2 regions of the Streptomyces sp. NPDC034670 genome follow, and region 2 is predicted to be linked to the other one. Evidence: riboswitches for the same ligand, from Rfam matches in the RefSeq annotation. Region 2 holds a riboswitch; the other holds the start of a gene.
The links. A riboswitch is a leader RNA that binds a small molecule or an ion and turns the genes downstream of it on or off. The one in region 2 is predicted to bind S-adenosylmethionine.
Positions count from the first base shown of each region.

Region 1: linked by a shared signal. The riboswitch ahead of ACZ56B_RS05655 (aminotransferase class V-fold PLP-dependent enzyme) and the one ahead of thrC (threonine synthase) in region 2 are both predicted to bind S-adenosylmethionine.

Region 1 covers NZ_JBVITR010000005.1:125,144-137,088, reverse strand. The annotation lists gene qcrB (cytochrome bc1 complex cytochrome b subunit) at 1-870, shown strand, start outside; gene trpD (anthranilate phosphoribosyltransferase) at 994-2,058, shown strand; SAM riboswitch class IV at 2,134-2,250, shown strand; gene ACZ56B_RS05655 (aminotransferase class V-fold PLP-dependent enzyme) at 2,501-3,880, shown strand; gene ACZ56B_RS05650 (Lrp/AsnC family transcriptional regulator) at 4,137-4,418, opposite strand; gene ACZ56B_RS05645 (rhomboid family intramembrane serine protease) at 4,461-5,222, opposite strand; gene ACZ56B_RS05640 (hypothetical protein) at 5,383-5,622, shown strand; gene ACZ56B_RS05635 (NYN domain-containing protein) at 5,690-7,039, shown strand; gene ACZ56B_RS05630 (C40 family peptidase) at 7,346-8,413, shown strand; gene ACZ56B_RS05625 (C40 family peptidase) at 8,624-9,625, shown strand; gene ACZ56B_RS05620 (hypothetical protein) at 9,671-10,861, shown strand; gene ACZ56B_RS05615 (glycosyltransferase 87 family protein) at 10,925-11,945, opposite strand, start outside.
Region 2 covers NZ_JBVITR010000003.1:243,879-255,823, forward strand. The annotation lists gene groL (chaperonin GroEL) at 1-1,567, opposite strand, end outside; gene ACZ56B_RS03830 (cold-shock protein) at 2,062-2,265, opposite strand; gene ACZ56B_RS03835 (MoaD/ThiS family protein) at 2,696-2,971, opposite strand; gene thrC (threonine synthase) at 2,968-4,263, opposite strand; SAM riboswitch class I at 4,282-4,429, opposite strand; gene ACZ56B_RS03845 (glucosyl-3-phosphoglycerate synthase) at 4,567-5,511, shown strand; gene ACZ56B_RS03850 (hypothetical protein) at 5,537-6,244, opposite strand; gene ACZ56B_RS03855 (alpha,alpha-trehalose-phosphate synthase (UDP-forming)) at 6,390-7,814, shown strand; gene otsB (trehalose-phosphatase) at 7,898-8,812, shown strand; gene ACZ56B_RS03865 (DUF3263 domain-containing protein) at 9,425-9,658, opposite strand; gene ACZ56B_RS03870 (ABC transporter substrate-binding protein) at 9,717-10,979, opposite strand; gene ACZ56B_RS03875 (ROK family protein) at 11,136-11,945, shown strand, end outside.

The DNA of each region.
Region 1 (11,945 bases), on a different contig from region 2:
GTCGGCATGCCGCTGCTGCCGGTCTACATGGCCAAGGCGGGAGGCTTCTTCTTCCTGGTCTTCGGCTTCATCACGCTGATCGCCGGCACGGTGACCATCAACGCGATCTGGAACCTGGGGCCGTACCGTCCGGACATGGTCTCCACGGGCGCCCAGCCCGACTGGTACATGGGCTTCGCCGAGGGCCTGGTCCGCGCCATGCCCGGCTGGGAGATCAACTTCTGGGGCCACACCCTGGTCCTGGGCGTCTTCATCCCGCTGGTGCTGTTCGGCCTCTTCCTCGCGATCATCGCGGTCTACCCGTTCATCGAGTCCTGGATCACCGGGGACAAGCGCGAGCACCACATCCTGGACCGCCCGCGCAACGCCCCGACCCGCACGGCCTTCGGTGTCGCCTGGATCACGGCCTACATGATCATGCTGGTCGGCGGTGGCAACGACATCGTCGCCACGCACTTCAACCTCTCGATCAACGCGGTCACCTGGTTCGTCCGCATCGGCTTCTTCGCCGGACCGGTCGTCGCGTTCATCATCACCAAGCGGATCTGCCTCGGCCTGCAGCGCCGGGACAAGGAGAAGGTGCTGCACGGCCGCGAGGCGGGCATCATCAAGCGCCTGCCGCACGGTGAGTTCGTCGAGGTGCACGAGCCGCTCAGCCAGGAGCAGATGTACACCCTCACGGCGCACGAGCAGTACAAGCCGGTCGAGCTCGGCCCGGAGGTCGACGAGAACGGCGTCAAGCGCAAGGTGAAGGGCTCCGAGAAGCTGCGCGCCAAGCTCAGCGAGGCGTACTACGGCGAGGGGTCCCAGATCCAGAAGCCCACCGTCGAGGAGTACAAGGAGATCACGAGCGGCCACGGCCACCACTGATCGCTGCACTCGCCACGCCACGGTCGAAGGGCCCCGTCCGGTGTTCGGACGGGGCCCTTCGACCTGCCCGGGGCTGGATAGGGTGGTTGCGGAGAAGTCCCTTACGACGATCAGGAGCGGCTGATGAGCGCTGTGACCCCCGCTGGAGGCGACACCGCGGCGGGCCGCTCCTGGCCCGCCCTGCTGAACGGCCTGCTGGACGGCCGGGACCTGTCCGCCGACGACACCGCCTGGGCGATGGACCTCATCATGCGCGGCGAGGCGACCGACGCGCAGATCGCCGGCTTCGCGGTGTCCCTGCGGGCCAAGGGCGAGACGGTGGAGGAGATCACCGGCTGCGTGCGGGCGATGTACGACCACGCCAAGGTGATCGAGGTGCCCGGGGCGACGGTCGACATCGTCGGCACCGGCGGGGACGGCGCCAAGACGGTGAACATCTCCACGATGTCCTCGATCGTCGTGGCCGGCACCGGAGCGAAGGTCGTCAAGCACGGCAACCGGGCCGCATCCTCCGCGTCCGGCGCCTCCGACGTCCTGGAGAAGCTGGGCGTCAATCTGGAGCTGTCCCCGCAGCGGGTGGCCGAGGTCGCCGAGGAGGCCGGGATCACCTTCTGCTTCGCGGTGAAGTTCCATCCGGCGCTGCGCCACGTGGCCGCCGCCCGCGGGCAGCTCGGCGTCCGCACGGTGTTCAACTTCCTCGGCCCGCTGGCCAACCCGGCGCGGGTCAGGGCCCAGGCGGTCGGGGTCGCCGACCCCCGGATGGCCCCGATCATGGCGGGTGTCTTCGCCGGACGCGGGCACTCCTCGCTGGTGTTCCGCGGGGACGACGGCCTGGACGAGCTGACCACCACCGGCACCTCCCGGGTGTGGGTGGTCCGGGACGGCGAGGTGACCGAGGAGGCCTTCGACCCGCGGGACGTCGGCATCGAACCGGTGCCGGTCGAGGCGCTGCGGGGCGCCGACGCCTCGTACAACGCCGAGGTCGCCCGCAGGGTGCTGGACGGCGAGCGGGGCCCGGTGCGGGACGCGGTGCTGCTGAACTCCGCGGCGGCGCTGGTGGCGCTGGAACCGGGCGGCGGCACCCTCACGGAGCAGATCCGGGCCGGCATGGACCGGGCCGCCGAGTCCCTCGACTCCGGGGCCGCCAAGCGGGTCCTGGAGCGCTGGGTCGCCGCCAGCAACGCGTAGCGCCCGCCCGGCCGGCGTCCCGCGATCCGGAACCGGGTTGCGGGACGCCGGCCGCTTCCCGTACTTTCCCCTCCAGGTCACGAGCGACAGCCATGAGGCCCCGGCCGGCTGTCCGGCAACCCTCCGTCCGTGGCGGGGTGCCCCGGGTGAGGACCGGGCCGTGAGCAGCAGGGCTCACGGCAAGCGCGGGCCCCTCGCACACCAGGGGTCCTGGTCGTCGAGGAGCCTTCCGTGAGCAAGCGAATGCGCTAGGGCCCTTCGTCCGGATCGGGCCGGGCTCGCGGGGTGCGGCACCGGATCCCGCTCCCTGATCCGGCCCGATCCGGACGAAGGGCCCCAGGGCCGCCGGGCCCCGCCTCCGCACACCCCTTCCCCCTCTCCTCCCGCGCTCGAGCGCCGTCCGCTCGCGCGGGGATTCCGCCTGCCCCACGGGAGCTTCGCCGTGTCCGTCCCCACCGCCGCCGCCGACCGGTCCGTCCGTGCCCCGCTGCCCGTCCTGGGCCGGGACGTCACCGTCCCCCTCGTCACCGGGGGCGAGGTCACCTACGCCGCCCTCGACTACGCCGCCAGCGCGCCCGTCCTCCAGCGCGTGTGGGACGACGTGGCGGCCTACGCGCCCTACTACGGCAGCGTCCACCGCGGCGCCGGGCACCTCTCCCGGCTCTCCACCGACCTGTTCGAGGCGGCCCGCCGGACCGTCGCCGGGTTCCTCGGCTGCCGCACCGGGGACCAGGTCGTCTTCACCCGCTCCACCACCGACTCCCTCAACCTGCTCGCCGCCGCCCTCCCGGACGGCTGCGAGGTCCTCGTCTTCGAGACCGAGCACCACGCCGCCCTGCTGCCCTGGGGGAGGAACGCGCGCGTCACCTGCCTCGCCGCCCCGGGCAGCCCGCGGCAGGCCGTCGAGACCCTGGAGCGCGCCCTGGCCGGCCGCCGCACCCGCGGCCCCGCCCTGGTCTGCGTCACCGGCGCCTCCAACGTCACCGGCGAGCTGTGGCCGGTGCGCGAGCTGGCCGCTGCCGCCCACGCGCACGGCGCCCGGATCGTCCTGGACGCCGCCCAGCTGGCCCCGCACCGCCCGGTGAGCGTGCGCGAGCTGGACGTCGACTGGGTCGCCTTCTCCGGGCACAAGCTGTACGCGCCCTTCGGCTCCGGGGTCCTGGCCGGCCGCGCCGACTGGCTGCGGGAGGCCGAGCCCTACCTCGCGGGCGGCGGCGCCAGCCGCCGGGTCGTCCGGCGCGAGGACGGGACCGTGGACGTGGAGTGGCACGACGGCGCCGCCCGGCACGAGGCCGGCTCGCCCAACGTCATCGGCGCCCACGCCGTCGCCTCGGCCTGCAGGGCCCTCACCGAGGCGGGGTTCGAGACGCTGGTGGAACGCGAGGAGCACCTCGTCCGCACGGTGCGCGACGGGCTCGCGGACGTGCCCGGGGCGCGGCTGCTGTCCCTGTTCGGGGACGACGCGCCGCGGGTCGGCGTGCTCTCCTTCGTCGTCGAGGGCTGGAGCGGTTCCCGCCTCGCCGCCGCGCTGTCCGCCGAGTACGGCATCGGCGTGCGCGACGGGCTGTTCTGCGCCCACCCGCTGGTGCGCGGGCTGCTCGGCGGCGACCCGCGGGACCGGGGCGCGTGCGGCGCCCCGCAGGCGGCGCCCGGGGAGGGGGCTCCCGGCGCCGTCCGGGTCAGCTTCGGCGCCGGCACGCCGGACGAGCACGTGGAACGGTTCGTGCGCGCGGTCCGGGAACTCGTGCGGGACGGCGCGCGGTGGGACTACCGCACGGTGGACGGGCGGTGCGTGCCCGACGCGCCCGCCCCCTTTGCCTGAGCCGCCGCGGGCGTCGGCAGCCGGGCGCCGAGCACGATCATCCGCAGGGCGCGCTCCGTGGCGTCGGCGTGGCGGCCACGCCCAGGGGGATCAGCACGACGGCCGCCGGGGCCGCCATCCGGCGAGAGAAGACCATGGCCCCGATCCTGCGGGGGGAACCGGGCGGCGCGGATGAGCCGAAGACGAAGAACCCTTCATGACGGCCGCGCCCCGCGGGACCCGGCGGCCCGTTCGCCGCCCGGCTGTCCGGGCCGGCTCAGCTGTCCAGGCCGATGGCGAACGCCGCCTCCAGGTCGTGCTGGGAGTACGTGCGGAACGCCACGTGCGTGTCGGTCCCCTCCACGCCGGGGATCTTGCTGATCCGGCCCGGGATGACCTCCGCCAGGTCCTCGTGCTGCCTGACCCGGACCATGGCGATCAGGTCGTAGGTGCCGGTGACGGAGAAGACCTCGCTGACACTGTCCAGCGCGGCGATCTGCTCCGCGATCTCGGGGATCCGGTCCACGCTGGTCTTGATGAGGACGATCGCGGTGATCACGGCTTTTTCTCTCCCTCGGGGGCCGCTGCTGGGGCTCTCACCCTACTCGCGGTCCGCCGGAGGCGTCCGCGCCGCCGGGGACCCGGGGGCGGCCGCCCGGCGGGACCCGGCGGCCGTGCGCCCGAAACGCAGCCACGCGTAGCCGAAGCCCAGCCCGAACCCCACCAGGTGCGCCAGGTACGCCACCCCCGGCCCGCCGGAGGCCCGCCCGGCCGCCGCCCACTGCAGCGCCGCCCAGAACGGCAGCACCACCCACGCCGGGAGGCGCACCGGAAGGAAGAACAGGAACGGCAGGAGACTGGTCACCCGGGCCCGGGGGAACAGGAACAGGAACGCGCCGAGGACCGCCGAGACCGCCCCGGAGGCCCCGACCAGGGGCTGCCCGGAGTCCGGGTGGGCGGCGGCGTACCCCAGCAGGGCGAGGCAGCCGCAGCCCGCGTAGCACGCGGTGAACCGCACGCGGCCCATCCGCGCCTCGGTCATCGCCCCGAAGACGTGGAGGAAGAGCATGTTGCCGAGCAGATGCACCCAGCCGCCGTGGACGAACAGCGCCGTGGCCGGGGTGAGGGCGGCTCCCGGCCATCCGTCGGACAGCTCCGCGGGGATCACTCCCCAGCGCCGGAAATAGGCCCGCTGCGCCGCGAGCAGTTCCTCCCCCGAGCCGTGGACCGGGTTCAGGCCCGAGGCGGGCCCGATCAGGAAGACCAGGCAGCACAGGACGACGAGGGCGCGGGTCACCGGGGCCGGCGAGCCCCGCGCCGCCCCGGCGGCCGGCGTGCTCCGGTCGCGGCTCCTGGACCTCATGGACACAGAGCATGACGTAACCGGACACAACCACCCGGTCCGCCTCGCCGCCCCGTGAACGGGCGGGACGACCGGCGCCCGCCAGGCCGTAGGGTTACGAGCCACACGCACCGGGGGGCCCGGTGCGTCACGGACACTGGAAGGAAGGCGGACAGCCACGATGACGGTTCCCCTGCCGACCGCCTCGACGCGGTGGCGCTGCACCCTCTGCGGCAACCTCACGCGGTTCGACGTGACCCGCTCGTCGAAGGTCGTCGAGTACGTGCACCTCGACCTGGCGGGAGAGCCCAGGGTCGAGGAGCGCGAGGTGCTCGATGAGACGATCGAATCGGTGCGGTGCCGCTGGTGCAACGCCGTCGACCGGGTGGAACTCGTGGACAGGCCGGGTGCCGGCTCCTGAACGGGGGCGGGCCCCGCTGACGACGACCCCGCACGAGGGGCCGCACACAGGCATGGGGGTGTGACGGATGGTGGAGACCACGGGCGGGGGGCCGCGGGACGGCGCCGCCGAGGTGCTCGACCGCCCGCTGCCCGACGGGGTGCGCCGCCGGGTCGTCCAGATCGCCGCCGACGGTTTCGGCGGACTGACGGTCACCGAGCTGCCCGCCCAGCTGCGGCAGTACGCCCGGTTCACCCCCAGCCGCCGCGCCAAGTTCGCGGGCAACGCCATGGCCGCGGCGCTGGAGGGCGACCCGCTGTTCCGCCAGCGCATCGGGGAACGGCTCAGAGAGGCCCAGCCGGAACTGGCCGGCGCCCTCGACTCCGGCACCCCGCCCCCGGCCGCGGACCCGCTCGACGTGGCGGCCGCGGCCTACGTGCTCCGCCCGCCCGGCTGGGTGAAGCTGGTGACCGCCGCCGGCGAGGAGGCGCAGCGCGCCGACGCCGAACGCGCCGACGAGGAGACCCGGGCCGAGCTGGAGCGGCTGCGCGCCGAACTCGCCCGGGCCCGCGAGCACACCCGGTCCGAGACCGAGCGGCTGCGCGCCGAGCTGGAGGCGGCGAGGAAGGAGTCCGAGTCCCTGCACCGCAAGCTGCGCTCCGCGCTCAGCGACGTCAAGCGCGGCGAGGCCGCCCTGCGCAAGCTGCGGGCCGAGACGGAGGCGGTCCGCGCCGAGGGGCAGGCCCAGGTGTCGGCCGCCGAGAGCGAGAGCCGGCGGCTCAGGGCGCGGCTGGGGGAGACCGAGGCCGCGCTGGAGGCGGCGCGCCGGGCGGCCCGGGAGGGCCGCAGCGCCGAGGACATGCGGGTGCGGCTGCTGCTGGACACCGTGCTGGACGCCGCCCAGGGGCTGCGGCGCGAGCTCGCGCTGCCCCCGGTGTCGGTGCGGCCCGCCGAGACCGTGGACGCCGTCGAGCCCGGCCGCATGACCCCGAAGGACATCGCCGCCCGCGCGCTGTCCGAGGACGACCCCGCCGTCCTCGACCAGCTGCTGGCGCTGCCGCAGGCGCACCTCGTCGTCGACGGCTACAACGTCACCAAGACCGGCTATCCCCAGATGCCGCTGGAGAAGCAGCGGCTCCGGCTCCTGGGCCAGCTCGCCCAGCTCGCCGCCCAGACCGGCGCCGAGGTGACGTGCGTCTTCGACGGCGCCGAACTGGCCGCGCCGGTGCTGCTGGCGCCGCCGCGCGGGGTGCGGGTGCTGTTCTCCAAGCCGGGCGTCACCGCCGACGAGCTGATCCGCCAGCTGGTGCGCGCCGAGCCGCCGGGCCGGCCCGTCATCGTCGTCTCCACCGACCGCGAGGTGGCCGACGGAGTGGCCCGCGCGGGCGCCCGCCCGGTCGCGTCGGCGGTGCTCCTGAAGCGCTTCTCCCGGGCGTAGGCGTAAAACGCCGTACGTCCCAACAGGTGCGTAAGCCCCAAGCGCAACGTACCCGCCGATTGCCCGAATTGACGCGGTATTCACGCAACGTAGCGTCAACCGGGCATCACCGCACGTGAGTTCAGGGCGGGGGAAACGCATTGTGACGGGAATTTCAGGTCCGAGGATTTGAACTGATCACGAGGGAATCACTAGGGTCGGGCCTCGAACCTCCGCTCGGGTGATCGTTCACATGGGGTGGCGACGGCGGAGGCCCCGCCCACCGGCGTGTCGGTAGGCGGCTGGAGGAAGAAGGAGCTCGCCTTCGTGGCGTCCCACCGTCGTCCCAAGCAGCCGAGCCGCGCACGTGTGACCGTGCTCACCACCGCTGCCGCAGCTGCCGTCGCCCTGAGCTCGCAGGCCGCCAACGCCGCTCCCAGTGAGAAGCCGAGCAAGGACGAGGTCAAGGCCAAGGTCGACAAGCTCTACCAGGAGGCGGAGCAGGCCACCGAGAAGTACAACGGGGCCAAGGAGAAGCAGGAGAAGCTCCAGAAGGAGATCTCCACCATCCAGGACAACGTCGCCCGCGGTCAGAAGGAGCTCAACGACCTGCGCGACGGCCTCGGCTCGATGGCCAGCGCCCAGTACCGCAGCGGCGGCATCGACCCCTCGCTCCAGCTGTTCCTCTCCGCCGACCCGGACGACTACCTCGACAAGGCCTCCACCCTCGACCAGTTGAGCGCCCAGCAGGTCGACGGACTGAGGAAGATCCAGGAGAAGCAGCGCGAACTCGCCCAGCAGCGCTCCGAGGCGTCCGAGAAGCTCAAGGACCTCTCCTCCACGCGCACCGAACTGGGCAAGAAGAAGAAGGAAGTCCAGGGCAAGCTCGCCGCCGCGCAGAAGCTGCTCAACAGCCTGACCGCCGAGGAGAAGGCCCAGCTCGCCGAGGAGGATGAGCGCGCCTCCCGCAACAGCGAGCGCCAGGCCCTCTCCGCCGGTGACGCCTCGACCGGCACCAGGGCCGGCACCGGCACCGGAAGCGGCCGTGCCGCCGCCGCCTTCGCCGCCGCCCAGAGCAAGCTCGGCACCCCCTACGTCTACGGCGCCACCGGCCCGTCCTCCTTCGACTGCTCGGGCCTGACCTCCTGGGCGTACGCCCAGGCCGGCGTCGCCCTCCCGCGCACCTCCGAGGCGCAGACCGGCGCGGGCACCAAGATCTACTCGCAGAGCCAGCTCCAGGTCGGCGACCTGGTGTTCTTCTTCAACGACCTGCACCACGTGGGCCTCTACGCGGGCAACGGCCAGGTGCTGCACGCCCCGCGCACCGGCACCGTCGTGCGCTACGAGTCGATGAACACCATCGGCGGCCCGTTCATGTTCGGCGTCCGCGTCTAGGATCCGTCCGCTCCTTCGGGAGACCGGCCCGCGGTGCCCCCGAACGGGGGAATCGCACCGGCGCCCGCCGGACCCCCGCCCCGCCCGTGACCTGCGTCGAAGGCGGGGCGTCGCCGTGCGCGGCGGGCGCGGGCGCTGGTCCGTCCGCCGCCGCCGGGTCTACTGTCTGCCGCGTTTCCCTGTCCGCCAGTGGAAGGAGCGCGGCTTCCCGTGGGGTCCCATCGCCGTTCTGCACCGTCCTTCGGATCCGAGCGGGGCGCCGTCGCCGCCGTCGGTCTGCTGTCCGTCACGGCCGCCGCCCTGGGCGCGGCACCGGTCGCGGCCACGCCGCACGACGACACCCGGGCCGAGGTGGACCGCCTCTACGCGGCGGCCGAGAGGGCCACCGAGGCGTACAACGAGGCCGACGAGCGCGCCGACGGCCTGCGCCGGCAGGTCCGCACCGCGCAGGACGGGATCGCCCGGCAGCAGCAGCGGATCAACACCCTGCGGGAGTCGCTCGGCTCGCTCGCCGGTGCCCAGTACCGCTCCGGAGGCCTCGACCCCTCCTTCGCCCTGCTGTTCTCCGACGACCCGGAGGACTACCTGGAACGGGCCTCCGTCCTCGACCGGATCACCGCCCGCCAGGCCGGTGAGCTGAGGAGACTGCGGGGCGCCCTGCGCTCCCTCGCCCGGGACCGCGCGCAGGCGGCCCGCACGCTGGAGGCGCTGGAGGAGAGCCGCGAGGACGCCGCCGCCCACAAGAAGACCGTCGAGGGCAGACTCGCCGAGGCCCGCCGGCTGCTCGCCTCCCTCCCGGCCGGCGAGCGCGCCGCCCGCTCCGGCCGCGGCCGCCCGCCCGGTCCGGACGCGGCCGGTGCGGCCTCGGCGCGCGCGGCCGCCGCCGTCGCCGCCGCCCGCTCCGCCCTCGGCAGGCCCTACGTCTGGGGCGCCAACGGGCCGGGCGGCTTCGACTGCTCGGGCCTGATGCAGTGGTCGTACGCGCAGGCCGGGGTGGCCCTGCCGCGCACCTCGCAGGCCCAGCGGCACGCCGGCCGGCAGGTCCCGCTCTCCGAGGCGCGCCCCGGCGACCTGGTGCTCTACCGGTCCGACGCCAGCCACGTCGGGATGTACGTGGGCGACGGCCAGGTGATCCACGCGCCCTACCCCGGCGCCCCCGTGCGCTACGACCCGGTCGGCATGATGCCCGTCTCGGCGGTCACCCGGGTGTGACCCGGGGCCTGACCGGAGCGGTCCGGCGCCCGTACCCTCACAGGGATGGCTGGGCGGGGGCGGGTTCCGGGGGCGCCGGTGGCGGCGCTGTGTCTGCTGCTCGTCGCCCTGGTCGCGTGCGGCGGGGGACCGGTCGCCGACGGCGTCCGCGCCGAGGTGCAGGCGCTCCTCGACCGGCGGGCACGGGCGGTCCTCGCCCACGATCCCGCCGGGTACGCCCGCACCGGCGCCCGGGCCGGGTACGACCGCCTGCGCGCCGTACCGCTGGCGGCCTGGTCCTACCGGGTGACCGCCCTGGAGCGCACCGGTGACGCCGCCACCGTCCTCGCCGACCTGAGCTACCGCGTCGAGGGCCACGACCGCTCCCCGGTCACCACCGCCCGCGCCCTGCGCCTGGACCGGGGCGCGGACGGCCGCTGGTCCGTGGCGTCGGACCGGCCCGCGCGGGAGTCCGGCCAGCAGCTGTGGGACCAGGGCCCGGTACGGGTCGTCCGGGGCGAACGGGGCCTGGTGCTCGGCGTCGGGCAGTCCGACGCGAGGCTGCGCGACTACGCCGGGATGGCCGACCGCGCGGTGCCCGCGGTCTCGGACGCGTGGGGCACCGACTGGCCCCGCCGCGTCGTCGTCCTGGTGCCGGGGTCCCTGGAGGGCATGGCGGGGCTGCTGGGTTCGCCCGCCTCCTCCTACCGGGGGATCGCGGCGGTCACCACCGGCCGGACCGGCACCGGTCCGCGGGCGCCCGCGGACCGGATCATCGTCAACCCGGACGCCTTCGGGCTGCTCGGCGACGCGGGCCGGCAGGTCGTGCTCACCCACGAGACCGCCCACGTCGCCACCCGCGCCCACACCTCCGCCGCGACCCCGCTGTGGCTGTCCGAGGGCTTCGCCGACTGGGTCGCCCAGCGCGGCGACGGGCGCGCTCCGGCCGAGACCGCGCCGGAACTCGCCCGCGCGGTCAGCCGGGGCGAGGCGCCCGCGGCCCTGCCCGCGGACGAGGACTTCGGCTTCTCGGGCGACCCGGGCCGGCTGGCCCGGGCCTACGAGAGCGGCTGGATGGCCTGCCGCCTCGTCGCCGAGCGGTGGGGCGAGGAGCGCCTGGGCGCGTTCTACCGGGCCGTGGGAGCGCACCGGCAGCGGGAGGGCGCGGTCGAGGATGCGATGGACCGGGTCCTCGGCACCACCGTGGAGGAGTTCACGGCCCGGTGGCGGGGCCACGTACGGGACCGGCTCGGCTGACCCGGGCCCGCGGGGCGGGGGCGGGGCCGGTCCGCCCGGCCGCCCCGGCTCCGGCGGCCGGGATCAGGGGGAGACCGGCGCCCCGGCGGGACGGGCCTGCCGGGGGACCGCGGGGAGCGGGCGCCGGCGGGGGACGGTGGCGCGCCACAGGGCACGGGCCGCGAGCAGGGTCGCGGCGACCAGCAGGCCGTTGCGGACGACCAGCAGGCCGATCCCGAGCGGGTCGCTGGCCACGACGTGGGCGAACCACAGCGGGAACTCCAGCACCGTCACGGCGGACGCGGCCAGCACCAGGGCGGCCGGCAGCCGCATCCGGCTCCCCCGGAAGCACAGGCACACCGCGGCGAGCCCGACCAGCCACACCATGTACTGCGGGCTGATCACCCGGCTGGTGGTGGTGAACATCAGCACCGCCGTGAACGCCGCGTCGGCGGCGGTGTGCGCCTCCGAGCGGGTGGCCAGCAGCCGCCACAGCACCAGCCAGGCGAAGGCCGCCCCGGTCAGCAGCAGCGCGCCCGTGCTCACCCAGGTCACGTACGGGCCGAGGAACTCCACCGAGCCGTAGTTGAGCCGCACCTCGCCGTCCCAGCCGTGGTGCCGGGCGACGTGGAAGACCAGCGCGCCCAGCGACTCGACCTCCGTGCCCCGGTCGCGCTGGAAGGTCAGGAAGGCGAACGCGCCGGGCACGAGGAGGGCGAACAGGGCGGCGGTCGCGGCGGCGGTCACGGCGGCCGACACCCAGGCGGCACGCCGGCGGACGGCGAGCAGCAGCAGCGCCGGCCACACCTTCAGCAGCGCCCCGAAGGCGGCCAGCGCCCCCATCAGCCGGGGGCGGCGGGCGCCGGCCAGCAGCGCGGCGACCGCCACCGCGGTCACCATCACGTCGTAGCGGGCGTACACCGTCGGCCCGAGCAGCGGCACGCCCGCCACCCACACCCAGGCGCCGTGCGGCGCCCGGCCGGGACGCCGGCCCGCGTGCAGCAGCAGGGCCAGGACGGACAGGTCGGCGAGGAACGCCAGGACGAAGAACGCGGTGGCGTACTCCAGGAAGGGCAGCAGACCGGGGGAGAGGACCGCCAGGGCC
Region 2 (11,945 bases):
CCGGCTTGTCGGCGATGACGGCCTCGGTGGTGAGGAACAGCGCGGCGATCGACGCGGCGTTCTGCAGCGCGGAGCGCGTCACCTTGGCCGGGTCGATGATGCCTTCCTTGACCAGGTCGACGTAGTCGCCGGTCGCGGCGTTCAGGCCGTGGCCCGGGGTCAGGTTGCGCACCTTCTCCACCACGACGCCGCCCTCGAGGCCGGCGTTGACGGCGATCTGCTTCAGCGGGGCCTCCAGGGCGATGCGCACGGCGTTGGCGCCGGTCGCCTCGTCACCCTCGAGCTCCAGCTTCTCGAAGACCTGGGAGGCCTGCAGCAGGGCCACGCCACCACCGGCGACGATGCCCTCCTCGACGGCCGCCTTGGCGTTGCGGACGGCGTCCTCGATGCGGTGCTTGCGCTCCTTGAGCTCCACCTCGGTGGCGGCACCGGCCTTGATGACCGCGACACCGCCGGCGAGCTTCGCCAGGCGCTCCTGCAGCTTCTCGCGGTCGTAGTCGGAGTCGCTGTTCTCGATCTCGGCGCGGATCTGGTTCACGCGGCCCTGGACCTGGTCGGCGGAGCCGGCACCGTCGACGATGGTGGTCTCGTCCTTGGTGATGACGACCTTGCGGGCCTTGCCCAGGAGGTCGAGCGTGGCGTTCTCCAGCTTGAGGCCGACCTCCTCGGAGATGACCTCGCCGCCCGTGAGGATGGCGATGTCGCCGAGCATGGCCTTGCGGCGGTCGCCGAAGCCCGGGGCCTTGACGGCGACGGACTTGAAGGTGCCGCGGATCTTGTTGACGACCAGGGTCGACAGGGCCTCGCCCTCGACGTCCTCGGCGATGATCAGCAGCGGCTTGCCCGACTGCATGACCTTCTCCAGGAGCGGGAGCAGGTCCTTGACGTTGGAGATCTTGGAGTTGGCGATCAGGATGTACGGGTCGTCGAGGACGGCCTCCATACGCTCCATGTCGGTGGCGAAGTACGCCGAGATGTAGCCCTTGTCGAAGCGCATGCCCTCGGTGAGCTCCAGCTCCAGACCGAAGGTCTGGGACTCCTCGACGGTGATGACGCCTTCCTTGCCGACCTTGTCCATGGCCTCGGCGATGAGCTCGCCGATCTGGGTGTCGGCGGCGGAGATGGAGGCCGTGGAGGCGATCTGCTCCTTGGTCTCGACGTCCTTCGCCTGCTCGAGCAGGGCGGCGGAGACGGCCTCGACGGCCTTCTCGATGCCGCGCTTCAGGGCCATCGGGTTGGCGCCGGCGGCGACGTTGCGCAGGCCCTCCTTGACCAGGGCCTGGGCGAGGACGGTCGCGGTGGTCGTACCGTCACCGGCGACGTCGTCCGTCTTCTTGGCGACTTCCTTGACCAGCTCGGCGCCGATCTTCTCGTACGGGTCCTCGAGCTCGATCTCCTTGGCGATGGAGACACCGTCGTTGGTGATCGTGGGGGCGCCCCACTTCTTCTCGAGGACGACGTTGCGGCCCTTGGGGCCGAGGGTCACCTTGACGGCGTCCGCGAGCTGGTTCATGCCGCGCTCGAGGCCGCGCCGCGCCTCCTCGTCGAACGCGATGATCTTGGCCATGTGAAGTGGTCCCTCCAGGACTGGGGGTGATTCCTTCGGACCGCGCCCGCGCCCGCGACGGACGGCTCGCCGGCCTCGTGGTTCCTTGCCCCACCCGGCCCGCGGGCCTCACCGACCCGGTCCTTACGTTGTCACTCTCACCTTCAGAGTGCTAACGCCAATGATTAGCACTCGACCCCTCCGAGTGCAAGGCGCGCTCGCGAAGCGGGCTCGATGAGAGGTGGTGGTCGGGTGACGGACGGGCGCGGGCGGCCGCGGGCGCGAGAGGTGGCCGCAGGGGCCGGAAGGCGGCTCGGCCGTCCGCGAACACGCGCCCGGGCGAGCGCGGCGCACGCCCGGGCTCGCCCGCGCACGGCGCACGCCCCGTCCGGGCGCGGCGCACACCCACGCTCGTCCGGGCACGGCGCGCACCCCGGCCGGGCATGGCGAAGGGCCCGTGCCCCGGGAGGCACGGGCCCTTCGCCGGCAGAAGATTCCTGCGGCTGGTAGCGCGTTCAGGCAGTGACGCGAACCATGTCGGCCTGTGGGCCCTTCTGGCCCTGCGAGATCTCGAACTCGACCCGCTGGCCCTCTTCCAGGGTGCGGTAGCCGTCCATCTGGATCGCGCTGTAGTGGACGAAAACATCCGCACCACCGTCGACCGCGATGAAGCCGTACCCCTTCTCCGCGTTGAACCACTTGACGGTGCCCTGAGCCATGCCTAACTCCCCTATTACTGGCCCTTGCACAGATCCACACTTCGCGGATCCGGGTCATACCTCACCCCCCAACGGTTGGGGGCGTGCGCCGGAACGCGTCGACCGCGGCTGAATGTATCTGCCCAACTGCCGTCTGCAACAGGTCAATCGGACGAGAAATCTGGACGCCACGAGCCCGGGATATGGCGAGAATTCATCTGGTTTCAGGGCAAGTCGGGCCGCACATCAGGGGCAAATGCCGCGAAAGGCGCCCGCACTTTGGCTACATCCAGTCGGGCGTACGGCAGGAATCAAAGGTTCCCGATCGAGGGATCGGATCCGCGTTCCCCAACTCTACCGTGCTCAATCCCATGGAATAGCCCCCTCCGCATCTCTCACGGAGGGGGCCATGTGATGGACGCTCGGTAACCGGGATTACCGACGGTAATGATCAGCCCCCGGCGACCGCCGGAATGATGGACACGCCCGCGCCGTCCGGGGTGGGGGTCCCGAGGCCCTGCTCGAAGCGCACGTCGTCGTCGTCGACGTAGACGTTGACGAAGCGGCGCAGCCTGCCCTGGTCGTCCAGGACCCGGGCGGCGATCCCGGTGTGGTTCTTCTCCAGGTCCTCGATGACCTCGGCGAGGGTCGCGCCCTCGGCGCTCACCTCGGCCCGGCCGCCGGTGTAGGTGCGCAGGATGGTCGGGATGCGGACGGTCACGCTCATGCGAGGCCTGCCTCTCGGAACGACTCCAGGTTGGGGCGGATGGTCGCGGTGAGCCCGGTGCCGGCCACCGCGTCCAGCGTCTTCAGGCCGTCACCGGTGTTGAGCACGACGGTGGTCAGGGCCGGGTCGAGCACGCCGTCGTCGACGAGCTTCTTCGTCACGCCGACCGTGACGCCGCCCGCCGTCTCGGCGAAGATGCCCTCGGTGCGGGCGAGCAGCCTGATGGCGTCCACGATCTGGCCGTCCGTCACGTCCTCCACGGCGCCGCCCGTCCGGCGTGCGATGTCCAGGACGTACGGGCCGTCGGCGGGGTTGCCGATGGCGAGCGACTTGGCGATGGTGTCCGGCTTCTGCGGCCGCACGACGTCGTGGCCCGCCTTGTAGGCGGCCGACACCGGCGAGCAGCCCTCGGCCTGCGCACCGAAGATCTTGTACGGCCGGTCCTCCACCAGCCCGAGCCCGATCAGCTCCCGCAGACCCTTGTCGATCTTCGTGAGCTGCGAGCCGGAGGCGATGGGGACGACGATCTGGTCGGGCAGCCGCCAGCCGAGCTGCTCGCAGATCTCGTACGCCAGGGTCTTGGAGCCCTCCGCGTAGTACGGCCGCAGGTTGACGTTGACGAAGCCCCAGCCCTCGCCGGCCGGGTCGCCGATCAGCTCGGAGCAGAAGCGGTTCACGTCGTCGTAGTTGCCCTCGATGCCGACGAGTTCCCCGCCGTAGACGGCGGCCATGACGACCTTCCCCTGCTCCAGGTCGTGCGGGATGAACACGCAGGAGCGCAGGCCGGCCCGCGCGGCGGCGGCGCCGACCGCGCCGGCCAGGTTGCCGGTGGAGGAGCAGGACAGGGTGGTGAAGCCGAAGGCGCGGGCGGCCTCCAGGGCCTGGGCGACGACGCGGTCCTTGAAGGAGTGCGTCGGGTTGCCGGAGTCGTCCTTGACGTACAGGCCGCCGGTGACGCCGAGTTCACGGGCGAGGTTGTCGGCCTTGACCAGCGCGGTCCAGCCGGGGTTGAGGTTCGGCTTGGTCGCCACGTCGGCGGGGACGGGCAGCAGCGGCGCGTAGCGCCAGATGTTCGCGGGGCCCGCCTCGATCCGCTTGCGCAGTTCCCCGGCGTCCAGGCCCGAGAAGTCGTAGGCGATCTCCAGCGGGCCGAAACACTCCTCGCAGGCGAAGACGGGGCCGAGGGGCACGCGGTGGCCGCATTCGCGGCAGGAGAGCGCGGCGGCGGAGCCCAGGTCGACGGAGTTCGCGGCGGCGGAGTCGGTGGTGCTTGCAACGGTCTGCACAGCCATGTGAGGCGAGGCCCTTTCTCCTCATCTTCCTCACGACGCATCTCGCCGTGAGACGGATTTGGCACCTTCCCTAGCCGGGAGCCTCGCCACGTCCGTGTGACAAGAACCGACTGGAGGGTTGCCGGGGCTTCATCGGGCCGTGTCCCTCTGCCCCTCTGGATGAGCGGTGTTCAGTTGTCCGCGCGACGACCCCGACATGCGAGGGCCGTCCACGTTGCTCAAGACTGTAACCGAAGGCCTGGGTGGTCGAGACAGCCCGTCCGAACCGCGAGACGGATCACAGGCCAGTGAGGAGCCGGGACCGTGCTGGAAGAAGTCGAGCGCTGGCTGAGCGAACGCTCCTGGTCCGTGACCGACCGACCGCTGCACCAGGTCCTGGCGGCCAAACGCGCCACGGGCCGGACGGTGAGCGTGGTGCTGCCCGCGCTCAACGAGGAGGCGACGGTCGGCGAGATCGTGTCCGTGATCCGGCGCGACCTGGTGCTCCGGGTCCCCCTGGTCGACGAGGTCGTGGTGGTCGACTCGGGCTCGACCGACCGCACGTCCCAGAAGGCGGCGGCGGCGGGCGCGCGGGTGGTGCACCGGGACACGATCCTGCCCCGCATACCGGCCGTGCCCGGCAAGGGCGAGGTGCTGTGGCGCTCCCTGCTCGTCACCCGCGGCGACATCGTCTGCTTCGTCGACGCGGACCTGCGCGAGTTCTCCTCCGACTTCGTCTCCGGCATCGTCGGCCCGCTGCTCACCGAACCGGACCTGCAGTTGGTCAAGGCCATGTACGACCGCCCCCTGGGCTCCGCGGCCGGCCAGGGCGGCCGGGTCACGGAGCTGATGGCCCGCCCGCTGCTCAACCTGCACTGGCCGCGGCTGGCCGGTTTCGTCCAGCCGCTGGGCGGCGAGTACGCGGCCCGCCGCTCCCTGCTGGAGCGGCTCCCCTTCCCCGTCGGCTACGGCGTGGAGCTCGGCATGCTGGTCGACGCCCTGCACCTGGTCGGCCTGGACGCCCTCGCCCAGGTCGACGTCGGGGTCCGCCACCACCGCCACCAGGACGGCCAGGCCCTCGGCCGCATGGCCGCCGCGATCTACCGCACCGCCCAGCTCCGGCTGGCCCGCGGCCACCTGGTCCGCCCCGCGCTCACCCAGTTCGAGCGGATCGGGAGCACCTTCGCCCCCCGTACGCACCCGGTGGACACGGAGGAGCGGCCGCCCATGGCGGAGATCCCGGAGTACCGGGCGCGCAGGGTGGCCTGACCCTCCGGGGCCGCGGGCCCCCGCGTCAGCCGGGGACGCCGTCCGACCAGCGCCAGCGGCCGGCGGAGTCCCGCGCACAGGTCAGGTACTCGCCGCCGCGGCCGTGGGTGCTCAGGCCGCGGTGCCGGGCGGCGCAGAACTGGCCGTCGGCGTAGCAGTTGCCCGCGGGGCTGGTGATCTCGCAGACGCCCGTCCCGGCACCGCCGGAGCCCCCCGAAGTCGGCGCCGGCTCCGGCGGCACCGACTTCGGGGGCGGGGTCGGCTCCGGGCGCAGCGGGCGCCCGGCGCAGTCGCGGCCGTCCCGGGCGACGGTGAACGTCACGCCGCCGGAACCGCCGGTCTGCTCGCAGACCTTCTCCGCCGTGTCCCAGGAGGAGGCCGTCCGTCCGGTGCCCTGGAGCCGGACGGTGTAGTCGACGCCGTCCTTCCTGGCCGTGATGACGGCCGACCCGATGCTGCGGCCGGTGAAGTCCGGCAGCGTGACGGGGGTCGGCGTCGGGGTCGGCGTGGGAGTCGGCGTGGGGGTCGGGGTCGGCGTGGGGGTGGCGGCCGGGGCCCGCGTGCCGTCGGACGCCCCGGGCGCGGGACCGGCGCCGCCCTGCGTCGCGGTGACCGCCGCGGGCCGTCCCCCCGCCCCCGTGTCGCCGCCCGCGTCGCCGCAGCCCGCCAGGGCCAGTGCGAAGGCCCCGGCCAGCGCCGCCGCGCCGACGGATCCGCGCATGCGTGTGCGCATGGCATCCACCCCCCGAAAAGTTGAAATGCGCACCGCATATCTTCAGGCTTTTCACATCTTCACCACAAGGGGTGCGGCGCGGATCGCCCCGGAGGTGACGCACCGGCACGTTTGAGGTTTCCGAGGTGGGGCTAGGTTGAGGCGTATGGCTTCCACGCAGGCTGTTCAGGGTGCTCAGGTGCTGGTCGCGTCGAACCGCGGCCCCGTCTCGTACACGGTGGACGGGGACGGCTCGCTGCGGGCCAGACGGGGCGGCGGCGGACTGGTGTCCGGGCTGTCGGCGATCGGTCCGGAGGCGGGGGCGCTGTGGGTGTGCTCGGCGCTGTCCGACGGCGACCGCGAGGCCGTGCGGCGCGGGGTCGGCGAGGACGGCGTGCGGATGCTGGACGTCCCGGCGGACGTGCACGCCGACGCGTACAACGGGATCGCCAACTCGGTGCTGTGGTTCGTGCACCACATGCTGTACCAGACCCCGCTGGAGCCGGTCTTCGACGCGGAGTTCCGGTGGCAGTGGGCGTCCTACGAGACGTACAACCGGGCCTTCGCCGAGGCGCTGGCCGAGGAGGCGGCGCCGGGGGCGGCGGTGCTGGTGCAGGACTACCACCTGACGCTGGTCCCCGGGATGCTCCGCGAGCTCCGCCCCGACCTGCGGATCGGTCACTTCTCGCACACGCCGTGGGCGCCGCCGGAGTACTTCCGGATGCTGCCCGACGACATCGCCGGGCAGGTGCTGCGCGGGATGCTGGGCGCCGACCGGCTGGGCTTCCTCACCCACCGCTGGGCGGACGCGTTCACCGCGTGCTGCGAGCGGTTCGCGGGCGGCCTCGGGAACACCCGGATCGGCGTGCACGGGCTGGGGGCCGACGCGGACTTCCTGCGCGCCCGGTCCCGCGAGGCGGACGTGAAGGAGCGGATGGCCGCGCTGCGGGAGGAGATCGGCGCGGCTCCCGGCGGCGGCGCGCGCAGGACGATCGTGCGGGTCGACCGGACCGAGCTGTCGAAGAACATCGTGCGCGGCCTGCTGGCGTACCGGCTGCTCCTCGAGGACCGCCCCGAGTGGCGCGAACGGGTCGTGCACGTCGCCTTCGCCTACCCCTCCCGGCAGGACCTCGCCGTGTACCGCGACTACACCGCCGAGGTGCAGCGGGTCGCCGGGGAGATCAACGAGCGGTACGGGACGCCGGGCTGGCGGCCGGTCGTGCTGCACGTCGAGGACGACTTCGCACGCTCGCTGGCCGCGTACCGGATGGCGGACGTGGCCCTGGTCAACCCCGTCCGCGACGGCATGAACCTGGTCGCCAAGGAGGTGCCGGTCGTCTCCGACACGGGCTGCGCGCTGGTGCTGTCGCGGGAGGCGGGCGCCCACGAGGAGCTGGGCGAGGACGCGCTCACCGTCAACCCGTACGACGTCGTCGACACGGCGCGCGCCCTGCACGAGGCCCTGACCATGGGCCCGGCGGAGCGGACCGAGCGCAGCAAGCGCCTGGCCGCGGCGGCGACCGCGCTGCCGCCGGCGCAGTGGTTCCTGGACCAGCTGAACGCGCTGCGGGACGGGCCGGCGTCCGGCTGACCGGGGGCGGCCGGACGGGTCGGCTCACCGGCACGGCCGGTCGCGCAGGCGTACGGGCGCCGGGACGTGGATAGGTTGGCGGCATGGGCAGCCACACGGATTCCACGGACCCGAACACGACGGAGCCGAAGGCCACGGGCCCGGACTCCACGGACCCCGGTACCGCCGACGGCCTGCCGGCGCCCGCCACGCGGGCCGGGCGGGAAGGACTGGACGCGCTCCTCGCGCGGCCGGAGAGGGCGCTGATCGCCCTGGACTTCGACGGGACGCTCGCGCCGATCGTGCCCGATCCGGACCGGGCCCGCGCGCACCCCGGCGCGGTGCCCGCGCTCGCCGCGCTCGCCCCGCGGGTGGCGGCCGTCGCGGTCGTCACCGGGCGGCCCCCCGGCGTGGCCGTGCGGCACGGCGGCTTCGCGGGAGCGCCCGGTCTGGAGCGCCTCGTCGTCCTCGGCCACTACGGGGCCGAGCGCTGGGACGCGGCGACCGGCACGGTCACCGCGCCCGCCCCGCACCCCGGCGTCGCCGCCGTCCGCGCGGAACTGCCGGGGCTGCTCGACCGGGTCGGCGCGTGGCGGGGCACCTGGATCGAGGAGAAGGGCCGGGCGGTGGCCGTCCACACCCGCAGGGCCTCCGACCCCCAGGCCGCCTTCGAGGCGCTGCGCGAGCCGCTGACCGGCCTCGCCGCCCGGCACGGCCTGATCGTCGAGCCGGGCCGCATGGTCCTGGAGCTGCGTCCGCCCGGCATGGACAAGGGCGTCGCCCTGCTGGAGTACGCCCGTGAGATCGGTGCTGGCTCGGTCCTGTACGCCGGTGACGACCTGGGCGACCTCCCCGCCTACGCCGCCGTCGACAAGCTCCGCTCCGACGGCGTCCCCGGCCTGCTGGTGTGCAGCGGCAGCGACGAGGTCGCCGAGCTGCGGGAACGCTCGGACCTGGTGGTCGACGGTCCGGCGGGGGTGGTGGAACTGCTCCGCTCGCTGGCGGCACGGATCGGCTGAAACCACCGGGCGGCCGTCACGCCCCGGCCGGCCCCGATCCGGCCGGGGCGTGGCAGCCGGGCGGCCGTGGCAGCCGGGCGGCGGACGGTCCGAAACGGTCCGGCCGGGCAGCGGACGGCCCGAAGCGGTCCGGCCGTGCGGCGGCCGGCTGTCCCGGCGGCCGGGCAACGGCGACTCCGCTCCCCCGGACACCGCACCCCGGCCACCGGGCGACCCGAAGCGGTCCGGCCGTGCGGCGGCCGACGGCGCCGGCGGCCTGTTGTTCCGGCGGCCGGCCGGCGATGCCGGCCCGCTCCCCGGTCGGCGTCGGACGCGGACCGGCGCGGGCAGACGCCCCCGGCCGCCCCCGGAAGCGGGGCGTCCGGGACGGCGGGACGCTCCGGGACCGGGCGGGCACCCGGGACGGCGCCCGCACCGCGGTCCGGGGCGGGGCCGGGAGAGGAACCCGCCGGAAGGACTTCGCGGGCCCGCGCCGCCGAAGGCGCGCCACGGGGACCGGCCCCGGTGACCGGACCGCGGGGTCCGCGCCGGGTGCCGCCGCGGGACCGGTCGCCCGCGCCGCGCGGACGCGCGGTGCGGGCCGCCCGTCGGCGTCGCGCCCGGGAGCCGCGGTCAGCGCTGCGCGCGGCGGGCCTCCCGGACGCGGCGCAGGCGGTTGACCGTCACCGGGTCGTGGGCCAGGGCGCGCGGGTCGTCGAGCAGGGCGTTGAGGAGCTGGTAGTAGCGCACCGGGGCCAGGCCCAGTTCCTCGCGTATCGCCCGTTCCTTCGCGCCGGGGCCGGAGAAGCCGCGGCGCTCCAGCGCGAGGACGTCCCGCTCGCGCCGCTCCAGCCGTTCCTCGTCCATGCCCCGCACCGTAGTCCCCGGCACTGACACCGGTGCCGCCGCCCGGGCCCCGCGGGGCCTACCCCGCGCTCTCCGCCCGCGCGGCCGTCGCCTGGATCCCGCCCAGGACGCCCGCCGGGCTGCCGCCCGGGGCGACCGCCTTGCCGATCTCCTTCTTGATCTCCGAGCTGACCGTCGCCCAGGAGGTGGTGCCGACCGGGTAGAGCTCCGAGGTCGGCAGCTGGTCCAGGAAGGGCTTGAGGTGCTTGTCCTGCGCGGACGCGCTCATCGCCCGGGACGCGGAGCCGGTGACCGGCAGCAGGTCGTACTCGCGGGAGAAGTCGAGCACGTTCTTCTCGCTGTAGACGAAGTCGAGGAAGTCGCCGATCTCGTCGCGGTGGCCGTTCTCCTTGAAGGCCATCATCCAGTCGGCGACACCGAGCGTGGGCCGGCTCTCGCCGTCGGACGTCGGCGCGGGCACCATGCCGAAGTCCACGCCCTTCGCCTCGGCCATCTCCATCAGGGTGGGATGGCCGTTGAGCATGCCGACGTCACCGGCGGCGAACGCGGCGAACGCGTCCGCCCGGTCGAGCTTCCCGGGCGCGACCGGGCCGGTCAGGCCCTTGCCGACCAGCTCGTTCTTCAGCCAGTTGAAGGTCTCGACGTTCTCCGCGGAGTCGAGGGCGTACGTGCCCGTCATGTCGGTGTAGCCGCCCTCGCCGCTGAGCAGCCACTGCAGGGTCTCGGCCTGCGCCTCCTCCGGGCCGAGCGGCAGCGCGTAGGGGTACTTCACGCCCTCGGCCCGGAGCGCCTCGGCGTTCTCGGCGAGCTCGTCCCAGGTGGTCGGCGGGGTGAGGCCGGCCTCGTCGAACAGCTTCTCGTTGTAGAACAGCACGCGCGTGGAGGCGGCGAAGGGCATGCCGTACTGGATGCCGTTGACCTGGCCCGCCGAGGCGAGCTGGGAGAGGAAGTCCGCCTGCACGGGGATGGAGAGCAGGTCGTCCACCTTGTAGAGCAGGTCGTCGGCCGCGTAGTCGGCGTACGCGCCGATCTGCGCCAGGTCCGGCGGGTCGCCCGCGGCGACCATCTCCTTGACCTCGCGGTCGACGTCGGTCCAGGAGTGGACGCTGACGTCGATCTTCACGCCGGGGTGGTCGGCCTCGTACCGCTCGACCAGGTCGGCCCAGTACTTCTCGGAGCTGGTGGCCGCGCTGTTGCCGTAGTCGGCGGCGACCAGTCTCAGGGTCACCCCGGAGGAGTCGTCGCCGCATCCGCCGAGGACCCCCGTCAGTCCCAGCGCGGACACCGCCGCGATCACCCTTGTCCTGAGCCGCCGCTGCACTCTTCCTGCCCCTACCCGGCGCCCCGCGCCGTCCCACTGAATTCCGATAATCGGAATAAGGTCTACACCACACCAGTGGACTAGACCTCTCCCGGGTCCCCGGTCCACACTGTTCCCGTGAGACATGTCATCGCCCTCGACGTGGGCGGCACCGGGATGAAGGCCGCCCTGGTCGGGGCGGACGGCGCGCTGCTGCACCGGGCCCGCCGGGCCACCGGCCGCGAACGCGGCCCGGACGCCGTCGTCGCGGGCATCCTCGACTTCGCCGCCGAACTGCGCGCCCACGGCGTCGAGCACTACGGCGAACCCGCCCGCGCCGCCGGCGTCGCCGTCCCCGGGATCCTCGACGAGGCGGAGGGCGTCGCCGTCTACGCGGCCAACCTCGGCTGGCGCGACGTCCCGCTGCGCGCCCGGCTCGCCGAGCGGCTCGGCGGCGTCCCCGTCGCCCTTGGCCACGACGTGCGCGCCGGCGGGCTGGCCGAGGGCCGGCTCGGGGCGGGCCGGGGCACCGACCGCTTCCTGTTCGTGCCGCTGGGCACCGGCATCGCGAGCGCCATCGGCATCGACGGCCGGGTGGAGGCGGGCGCGCACGGCCTCGCGGGCGAGATCGGCCACATCGTCGTGCGGCCCGGGGGCGCCCGGTGCCCGTGCGGCCGGCGCGGCTGCCTGGAGCGGTTCGCGTCCGCGTCGGCGGTGAGCGAGGCGTGGGCGGCGGTCTGCGGCGACCCCGGCGCGGACGCGGCGGACTGCGCGCAGGCCGTCGCGGCCGGGGACGCCCGGGCCCGCGCGGTGTGGCAGGAGGCGGTGGACGCGCTGGCCGACGGGCTGGTCACCGTGCACACCCTGCTGGACCCGCGCACACTGATCATCGGTGGCGGGCTGGCCGAGGCCGGGGAGACGTTGTTCGCGCCACTGCGGGAGGCCGTCCGGCGGCGGCTCACCTTCCAGAAGCCCCCGTCCCTGGTC